Regions from separate parts of the Streptomyces sp. NBC_00289 genome, predicted to be linked through region 1. Evidence: riboswitches for the same ligand, from Rfam matches in the RefSeq annotation. Region 1 holds a riboswitch; each other region holds the start of a gene.
What was found. Region 1 has a riboswitch for cyclic di-AMP ahead of OG985_RS39105 (NlpC/P60 family protein). Riboswitches for the same ligand answer to the same signal wherever they lie in the genome.

Region 1 (3,262 bases):
TGGTCGGACGTCCCGTCCGCGGTCGATAGTCTGGACACCATGAAGTCGCACCAGAGCGCCCAGACGATGAAGCCCGCCACCGCGGCGAAGAAGCTGGGTGTGTACCTCCCGGCCACCCCCGCGGATTTCCAGTCGGGCGTCGTCTCACGCACCGAACTCGGCGAGCTGCAGGCCAACCCGCCGGAGTGGCTCCAGGAACTGCGGCGCACCGGACCGCACCCCCGCCCGGTGGTCGCGGCGAAGCTCGGCGTCTCCATCGCGGGCCTCGCCCGCGGCGGCGTCACCGAGGCGCTCACCACCGAGCAGATCGAGGCGCTGAAGCAGGACCGGCCCGAGTGGCTGGAGAAGGAGCGCGCCACCCAGGCGGAGGTGCGCAAGGAAGCGGCGCGCATCAAGCAGAAGAACGACGAGCAGGACGCTTCCTGACCGTCCGGTTCCCGGACTGACCGGGGCGCGTCCGGAGCCGTGGGAGTCCCAGGGCGTGCGAGGTGACACCCCGCTCCCGCCAACTCTCCCGGCGCGAGGCACGGCACGGCCGTGAGCGTGCCTGCCCCCAGCTGTTCCCTTTCCGCCCGGACATGCCCGACGCTTCCCTCAGGACGCGGATCGCCGGGAGCCCGGCGGCCCTTGACCGGACCCGGGGAGTGACAGCGTGGGCGTGGACGGCGAGAAGACCGTGGTGGTGACCGGTGGCAGCGGTTTCGTCGGCAGTCATCTGGTACGGCGGCTGCTGGAGCGGGGCTACCGGGTCCGCACCACCGTGCGCGGCGGCGCCGACTCGGCGAAGGTGCGGCCACTGCGGGCCATGCGCGAGGCGTTCCCCGGCCGGCTCGAGCTGTTCGAGGCGGACCTGCTGCGGGAGGGTTCCTTCGACGAGGCGGTGCGCGGCAGCCGGGTGGTGTTCCACGTGGCGTCGCCGTTCCTCATGCCGGAGAAGATCAAGGACGGCCGCAGGGACATGGTGGACCCGGCGCTGCTGGGCACGCGCAACGTGCTGGCGAGCGTGGAGCGGGCGCCGACGGTCGAACGGCTGGTCCTCACCTCCACCGTCGGCGCGATCTTCGGTGACTACGCCGACGTCATGGACATGGACGACCAGCTGCTGACGGAGCGTTACTTCAACACCACCAGCACGGTGGAGAACAACCCTTACCACTACGCGAAGACGCTCGCGGAGCGCGCGGCGTGGGACGCGGAGGCGGCCCAGGACCGCTGGCGCATGGTCTCCGTCAACCCCGGTCTGATCCTGGGTCCTTCCCTGACCCCCGCCTCGGAGTCCGGCAGCCTGTTCCTGCTGGACGAGCTGTTCAAGGGTTACTTCTTCTACGGAGCACCGGACTTCAGCTTCACGACGGCGGACGTGCGCGAGGTGGCCGAGGCGCACATCGCGGCGGCGGAGCGGCCGGACGCGAAGGGCCGCTACATCGTCGCCGCGGAAACCATGACGTCCTTTCACGAGATGTCCCGCATCATCCGGGCCCGCCACCCCCGCGACCTCCGCCTGCCGCGCACCGCGCTCCCCCACTGGCCGGTGCGCGTGCTCGGCCCGGCGTTCGGGCTGAGCCAGGACTACATCCGCAAGCACCTCGGCATCCGGTTCCGGGTGGACAACAGCAGGAGCGTGCACGAACTGGGTGTTTCCTACCGCCCGATCGAGCAGACCGTGCTGGACCACTACGCGGCATGGCGAGGCCGACGGGACGCGAACTGAGCGTCGGCGACCCGGTTACGACGAAGGTCACAATTACGTATCGGACATACCGCACTTCAACCTTCACACAAGGCTCACATGTTGGTTAAGTTGACGTCAGACCGTTCGACTCGCTCCGGCGGACCCCGCCGGGTCGTACGGCCTCCGCCGAGTTCGGTGCGCCGCACGGCAGCCGGAGCCGGGGACCCAACCGAAGACTTGGGGTGAATCGGCCAGACGCCTCACGGGGCAACGGCCGTAGGGCACACCTTCCGGAACTGCCGCCCGAACCCGTCAGCTAACCCGGTAGGCGGAGTACGGAAGGAGTACGTCTCTCATGGCGCCGGAACGAACATCGCGCCCCAGAGGTCTCAGCCTCCCCGGCCCGCGCGGCTCCGCCCTCGCGACAGCCGCGCTCACCTCAGTGGCCCTGTTCACCCAGACCGCCGACGCCGTACCCCTCTCGGGGGAGGACACACCGAGCCGCGACGAGGTCCAGCAGCGGGTCAACACGCTCTACGACCAGGCGGAAACCTCCACCGGCAACTACAACGCGACCCGCGCCATGACGACGGGGACCCGCCGCCGCGCCGAGCCCAGGCGCACGGACGCCTCCGCCGACAACGTCACCAGGCAGTGGTTCGACGCGGCCCGCACCCGAGTGGGCCCGACCGTCCCCGCGGTGCTGCCGCGCGACAGGACACCCGAGGCCGCGCCCACGGCCCGCCCGGCCGAACGGCGCTCCGCCGCACCGGAGCTCACCGCCGGGCCGCCTCCCGCAGCCGTGCCCGAGCTGCCCGCCGGGCCGGCCGCACGGCCCGTACTGGAGCTGACCGCGGGACCCGCTCCCGCCGCCCTGCCCGAGTTGACCGCCGGACCGACGCCCGCGCTGCCGGCCCTGCCGGGGCCCCGGCAGGAGGCCGTCCCGGCGCAGCCCGCGCCGACCGCCGAGGCCCAGCGGTCCTCCCTGCGGTCCTCCAAGGAGCAGAACCGGCGCAAGCTCGCCGCGGCCCGCGAGCTGATGGCCCGGTACACCGTCCAGCAGCGCACACCCGTCGCGGCGATCGAGGCTCCGCCGGTCCAGGAATCCTGGCTCACCTTCCCCGACCTGCCCGCCGTCCCCGCTGTCGCGATCACGGAACCGACTCGCCCTACGGTCGAAGAGGTGGCGTGGCAGCAGCAGCCGGTGCCCGGCCCGGACGTGATCGCGAGCACCCCTTCGGTCCTCGACACGGGCCTTCCGGCGGCAGCCGTCGCCCCGGTCGTCCTTCAGGACCAGGGGAACGGCGGAAAGGCCGTGCGGGCAATGGAGTTCGCCCGCGCCCAGATCGGCAGGCCGTGCGTGTGGGGGGCGACCGGGCCGGAGTCGTACGACTGCGGCAGCCTGACCCAGGCCGCCTGGCGGGCGGCCGGCGTCGCCCTCCCCCGCAACGCACCCGATCAGGCGAGCGCCGGCACGGTGATACCCCTCGGCGACGTCCGGCCCGGAGACCTGATCTTCTTCCACGACGACCTGAGCCACCTCGGCCTCTACACCGGCAACGGCATGATGATCCACGCGCCGGGACCTGG
Region 2 (3,262 bases), 160 kb from region 1:
CGGGGAGCAGGGCGACGGATCCGTTCTCGAAGATGCTGGAGGCGCGGATCGTCTTCCTCGGGACGCCGGTCGACGACGCCTCCGCGAACGACGTGACGGCGCAGCTCCTGCACCTCGAGCACCGCGATCCCGACCGGGACATCTCCCTCCACATCAATTCCCCGGGCGGTTCCTTCCGCGCGATGGCGGCGATCTACGACACGATGCGGTTCGTCGGCTGTGACGTGGAGACGGTCTGCCTGGGCCGGGCCGGGCCGTCCGCCGCGGTGTTGCTGGCCGCGGGAACGCCGGGCAAACGCCTCGCGCTGCCGGGCGCGGTGGTCACGCTCCACCAGCCCTCACCGCCCGGCCCGCTGGAGGGTCAGGCCAGTGATCTCGCCATCCGCGCCCGGGAGTTGTCCCGTGCCCGGGCCCGTCTCGAGGAGCTGCTCGTACGGCACACGGGCCGCGAACCGGAGCAGGTGAGCGCGGACATCGAGCGGGAGACGATCATGGACGCGCGACAGGCTCTGGAGTACGGCCTGGTGGACCGCATCGTCGCCGGCCACCCCGCTTCGCACACCGAGCCCGGCGACAGGTGAGCCGCAGATGCTGCCACCGGAGCTGCCGCCGCTGCCTGCCCTGACCCGAGCCGAAGGTGAGTTGATCGACCGTTACCTGGACGTCGTCGACCTGCTCGGCCGTATCAACCCCGCACGCCACGGGGACACCTACCGGGGCCTGCGTGCCGCCCAGGCCCTGGTCGCCCAGGCGGCCCTGCTGCGCGACGCGCTGGAGCTGATGCACCGGCGCGGCGAGACCGAACTGCACGCCCCCACCCTGGCCCGCGCGCTGCGCGTACTGGACGGGGAGCGCCGCACGGCCCGCGTCACGGTGCCCGCGGACACCGACAGTTGACGCACCCTCCCCTGTCCCGGACACCCGCCGCGACGCGGAGCATCCGGGACACGTTGAAACGGACCAAAAGGCGTACCGCCGATTGGAGTAGACGCACGTCCTCTTTCGGGGCCCCCGAAGTTGCGCAACGCGCGTAGCCCCGGGGCGGAATCGGACATTCCTGTGCAGGTCCGAGGGTGCGCGACCCCTCCAACGGCCCTTCGAACACAGGGGTGTCCACCCGAACGGGTGAGTGGTGAGTAACAACACAAACCCCCGATTCCGTTGGGATTTTCGGACATCTGTCAGCCAAGATCCCTGTCTGACGACAAGACCCCGCCACAGCGGCGGGGCGATCCGGGCGGACGCCGAGTCCTGCCGCCGCACGGATGACCGGTCGACAGGAGTGGTTCGGCAGGAGTGGAGGACCCAAGCACGACGGGTCGCAGGAACGGTCACGCCATGACCGGGTCGAGCAGCCCTTGGGGTGAAGCCGCAACCGCGGCCGGGCAACTTCGCCAGCCCGAATCCGACAGGTCATCCTTCACAGGCGGCTGACGAAGGGTTGCGCATGACTGCGCTCAATCGTGTCCCGTCGCTCATGGTCCGGGCCGGTACGGCTTCGGCTCTGACCATCGCCGCTGTGGGCGGCTCCGTCGTGATCCCGGGCGTCGCCTCCGACGCCGCGGCCGCCACGACGGCGACGAAGGCACTGCACATCGCGGCTTCCAAGAAGGGTTCCCCGTACAAGTACGGGGCCGCCGGGCCGCGCCGGTTCGACTGCTCCGGGCTCACGCTGTACTCGTTCAAGAAGGCGGGCAAGAAGCTGCCCCGTACGGCGGCCCAGCAGTACAACAAGACGCACCACATCTCCTCCAGGAGCCGTAAGGCCGGAGACCTGGTGTTCTTCCACTCGGGGTCCAGCGTCTACCACGTCGGTATCTACGCCGGGAAGGGCAAGATCTGGCACGCCCCGAAGACCGGGGACGTGGTGCGGCTGCAGAAGATCTGGACGAAGAGCGTCTGGTACGGCCGGGTCAGCTGACTCTCCCGGGGAGGCGGCGGTCGCCTGACACGCCGCCGCCTCCCCGGGGTCCGACACGGGCTCGCATGGTTACCCTCTCCCGAGGTGGTTACCCGTGCGCCCATGGCCGACCACAGTCCCTGCACGGCACGCAACGAGACGCCGCTGGAGCGCGCGGATCGCAACTTCAGCGAGCTGCTCCAGGAACTGCGCGTCACGCAGACCGGGGTGCAGATCCTCTTCGCGTTTCTGCTGACGCTGGCCTTCACCCAGCGCTTCCCGTCCCTCGACACGTTCCAGCGCGCCACGTTCGTCGCCACCCTGCTGCTGTCGGTCCTCGCGGCCGCGCTGTTCACGGCGCCCGCCGCGCTGCACCGCTCGCTCTTCCAGCAGCGCGCGAAACCGCGCATCGTCCAGGTCTCCTCGCGGCTGGCCGCGGTCGGCATGGGGGTCCTGGTGCTCGCGTTCACGGGTTCGGTGCTGCTCGTGGTCGACGTGACGACCAACCGGGCCGGCGGAGCGGCCGCGGGCGGGGGGACCCTGCTCGTGTGTCTCGGCCTGTGGGGGCTGCTCCCCCGGCTGGTGCGCCGGGCGGGCCTCGCCGACGAGCGGGCCGCGGCCGGGCGGCCGGCCCCGGCCCGGCTGATTCCGGCACATCGCGAGCCGTCCGCACACCGGGAGACGCCCCTACGCCATGAGCCGCTCCTACGCCGTGAGCCGCCCGTACGCCGCCTGTGACGTCCCCGGAGACCCTGGCGCCACCGGTCGGCCGCGCTACGGCTCCTGCTGCCCCGCCGCGGGCACCGGCTCGACCGGGACCGTCCACGGCAGCTCGATGAAGACCGTCTTGCCGCCCTCCCGGGTGGGCCGCACTCTCAGCTTGCCGCCGTACTCCGCGGTGAGCCAGCGGATGATCACCATGCCCCGGCCGTTGTCCTGCTGGACGGCGGCCGGCAGCCGTTTGGGGAATCTCGGGTGACTGTCGGTGACACCGATGCGCAGGTGCTCGTCTCGGTCGAGCGCGATGTCCACCGTGAAGGTGGGTGACCGCCCGAAGGTGTGCTGTACGGCGTTGGTGGCGAGTTCCGAGACGATGAGCCGGATGGTGTCGGCCGCCTCCGTGTCCGCCGGCAGCCCCCACTCCGTCAGGGTGCTCGCCACATAGGCACGGGCCGCGGAAACCGAAGCGGGATCGCTCGGCAGAGTGACGGATGCTTCCAGATGGTCTGCCATGGCGACGTCGTCCCTTTCCCACAGGACCGCAGCCGGACACGGAGCGGATGGTTCGAGTACGGTCCCGGACTGGTGCTTCGTCGTCAGAGTGCCATCACCGCACCGGTCACGGGTGGCGATCCACCAAGA
Region 3 (3,262 bases), 3.2 Mb from region 1:
GCTCCAGCAGGGCCTCGCCGACGAACTCCAGCTGGTCCTGGCCCCCCTGTTCGTGGGCACCCCGGACGCGCCCCGGCTGTTCGGCCCCGGCGCCTACCAGGGCGGACGGCTGCGTCTCGTGGAGACCCGGCGGATCGAGGACGTCGTCCTCATGCGGTACGAGCCCACCGCCCCCGGCACCGGAGACGTCCCCTCCGCCGCCGACCGGCACTGGCTGGCCCTGGCCTGCGAGCTGGCACAGCGGTGCCCGCCGTCGAGCACCGCGTTCAGCGTGGGCGCCGTGGTCGTGGCGGCCGACGGCACGGAGCTCGCGCGCGGCCACTCGCGGGAGGGCGGCGACCCGGTCGTCCACGCGGAGGAGGCGGCGCTCGCCAAGCTCGACGCGTCCGACCCGAGGCTGGCCGGCGCCACGGTCTACAGCAGCCTCGAGCCCTGCGCCCTGCGCGCCTCCCGCCCGGCGCCCTGCGCCCGGCTGATCCTCGACGCGGGGGTGCGGCGGGTGGTGACGGCCTGGCGGGAGCCGGACACCTTCGTCACGGGGGCCGACGGGAGCGGGTTGCTGGCGACGGAGGGCGCCGCCGTGGCCGTACTCCCGGAGTACGAGGAGCGGGCCCAGGCGCCCAACCGTCACCTGCTCGGCTGAGACCCCCGTTCCGGGCCGCGTGCGTGGCCAGGAACAACGCGTGTGCTTCGGGTCCCGCGGATGGCGTACACTGGTTTCAACGACGCGGGGTGGAGCAGCTCGGTAGCTCGCTGGGCTCATAACCCAGAGGTCGCAGGTTCAAATCCTGTCCCCGCTACTGAAGGCCGAGGGCCGGAATCCGAAAGGGTTCCGGCCCTCGGTGCGTGGTGTCCGGCGTGCGTCTGTCACGGCGCCTCGCCGCGTGCGGTGCGTGAAGCTCGCCTCATTGTCACCCCGGGTGAGCGGCCGACCGCCCTGCGCACAGCATCCCGTCGGCCGTGACGACCCGTGAGTTTCCTGATCCGAGGTCAACTCGCCCGAATTACGCCGGTCATGACCCGAAAGTTCCTGGCCGGAAAGGTTAATGATCAAGTGGAACAGCTTGGAATCGGGTACCCGGGTCTATTAACGTTCGATAACGCAGCGCGGTCGTCCCAGCCGTCACAAGAGTCGGCTCCGTGCGCATGCGCCGAATTCCGCAAGGGAACCGGGGAACCACACCTTGGGGTGAATCGCTCGTAGGTCGCCGTGCACAGCACGGCGGATATACGCGCGTAGGAGACCTTCCTGCTCCGAACCCGTCAGCTAACCCGGTAGGCGAGAAGGAAGGAAAGGAGCACGCCCACGTGGCGTCCAACCCGCCTGCCCCGCAAGCCCCGTTCGTGCCCAGCCGGCGCAGCACCGAGCCCTTCGGCTCCGGCGGCCTCCGCACCGACGAGGGTCCGTGGGAGGAGTGGAATCCCACCGAGGAGTCCCTTCGCCCCGTACGAGGCCGGCATCGCGTCTCCAAGCAGCGCGGCGGGGGACTCGCCCGCAGCTCCACCGTCCTCGGTGTCGGTGTCATAGCCGCCGTCGGCGCGGGTGGCATGGCCAGCGCCAACACCGGCAAGCCGCCGGTCTCCATCTCCATTCCCGACCTGCCGTCCGTGGGCTCGCTCCTGTCGGACGACGACTCCTCCGCCGACGCCGACCAGGGCTCCGCGACCGCGCTCAGCAGCGTCGGTGTGAGCACCACCGAAACGGCGCAGGGCACCACCGACGCCGGTGAGGTGCTCCGCAGCCGGATCATGGCCCAGGCCGAGCAGCAGCAGGACCAGGTCGAGACCAAGGCCGCCGCAGCCGCCGCGGCCACGGCCGAGAAGCAGGCCGCCGCCGCGGTCGCCAAGGCGGAGAAGGCGGCCGAGGCCAAGGCCGACGCCGCGAAGGAGAAGGCCGAGGCGGCCGCCAAGCTGAAGGCCGAGGCTGAGCGCCTGGCCGAGCTGGCCAAGCAGTACACGCTGCCGACCTCCTCGTACACCATCACCTCGACCTTCGGCCAGGCCGGCTCCATGTGGTCCTCCGGCTACCACACCGGCCTCGACTTCGCCGCGCCCACCGGCACGCTGATCAAGGCGATCCACAGCGGCACCATCACCGAGGCGGGCTGGGCCGGTTCCTACGGCTACCGCACGATCCTGACCCTGGACGACGGCACCGAGCTGTGGTTCTGCCACCAGTCGTCCATCAGCGTCACCGTGGGCCAGAAGGTCAACACGGGTGACGTGATCGGGCGCGTGGGCGCCACCGGCAACGTGACCGGGCCGCACCTGCACCTCGAGGTCCACCCCGGCGGCAGCGCCGACGGCATCGACCCGATGGCGTGGCTGCGCGGCAAGGGCCTCACTCCCTGACGGCCTGACACCGAGACCCCGGCGGTCCTGACGCCAACCCCCCGGCGTCAGGACCGCCGGTCGCTGTGTTTACGGCATCTTTGCGGCGATCGCGGAATGGACCGCCCCGGTCCGCCCGTTGAACAAGAGCATGACTGTTCTCCGCAAGCTCGGCTCATCCGACCTCGAGGTCTTCCCGCTCGCCCTCGGCGGCAACGTCTTCGGCTGGACCGCCGACGAGGCCGCCTCCTTCGCGGTGCTCGACGCCTACGCGGCCGCCGGCGGCAACTTCGTCGACAGCGCCGACTCCTACTCGTCCTGGGCCGAGGGCAACCAGGGCGGCGAGTCCGAGACCGTCATCGGCAACTGGATCAAGGCACGCGGCAACCGTTCCGACGTCGTCATCGCCACCAAGGTCAGCCAGCACCCGCGGTTCCCGGGACTGTCCGCGGCGAACATCAAGGCGGCCGCCGACGCGTCGCTCCGCCGCCTGGGCACCGACCACATCGACCTCTACTACACCCACTTCGACAAACCGGAAATCCCGGTCGAGGAGATCATCGGCGCGCTCGACGAGCTGGTGAAGGCGGGCAAGGTGCGACACATCGCCGCCTCCAACATCTCGCCCGAACGGCTCCGCGCCTCCCTGGAGTTCTCCGACCGTGAGGGCCTGGCCCGGTACGTGGCGCTCCAGCCCCACTACAACCTGGTCTCGCGCGGCACCTACGAGGGTGAGCTGCGGGACCTCGCCGAGCAGTCGGGTCTCGCCGCCGTCCCGTACTCCGCGCTCGCCTCCGGCTTCCTCAGCGGGAAGTACCGCCCCGGTACGACGGTCGACAGCGCACGGGCCGGAGCCGCCGGCAAGCACCTGGACACCGAGCGGGGCCGCCGCGTCCTCACCGCCCTCGACGAGATCGCCCAGTCCCACGAC

Region 2: it holds a riboswitch for cyclic di-AMP, as region 1 does, so the genes downstream of both, OG985_RS38435 (C40 family peptidase) here and OG985_RS39105 (NlpC/P60 family protein) in region 1, are expected to answer to the same signal.
Region 3: it holds a riboswitch for cyclic di-AMP, as region 1 does, so the genes downstream of both, OG985_RS24540 (M23 family metallopeptidase) here and OG985_RS39105 (NlpC/P60 family protein) in region 1, are expected to answer to the same signal.

What each region holds. Positions count from the first base shown of each region.
Region 1 covers NZ_CP108046.1:8,641,194-8,644,455, reverse strand. Annotated here, with positions in the region: gene OG985_RS39115 (DUF5997 family protein) at 40-426, shown strand; gene OG985_RS39110 (NAD-dependent epimerase/dehydratase family protein) at 653-1,711, shown strand; cyclic di-AMP (ydaO/yuaA leader) riboswitch at 1,847-2,019, shown strand; gene OG985_RS39105 (NlpC/P60 family protein) at 2,028-3,262, shown strand, end outside.
Region 2 covers NZ_CP108046.1:8,480,475-8,483,736, reverse strand. Annotated here, with positions in the region: gene OG985_RS38445 (ATP-dependent Clp protease proteolytic subunit) at 1-581, shown strand, start outside; gene OG985_RS38440 (hypothetical protein) at 589-897, shown strand; cyclic di-AMP (ydaO/yuaA leader) riboswitch at 1,233-1,444, shown strand; gene OG985_RS38435 (C40 family peptidase) at 1,448-1,921, shown strand; gene OG985_RS38430 (DUF6328 family protein) at 2,024-2,638, shown strand; gene OG985_RS38425 (ATP-binding protein) at 2,675-3,133, opposite strand.
Region 3 covers NZ_CP108046.1:5,396,637-5,399,898, forward strand. Annotated here, with positions in the region: gene OG985_RS24530 (dihydrofolate reductase family protein) at 1-643, shown strand, start outside; tRNA gene OG985_RS24535 (tRNA-Met) at 727-800, shown strand; cyclic di-AMP (ydaO/yuaA leader) riboswitch at 1,140-1,297, shown strand; gene OG985_RS24540 (M23 family metallopeptidase) at 1,309-2,352, shown strand; gene OG985_RS24545 (aldo/keto reductase) at 2,483-3,262, shown strand, end outside.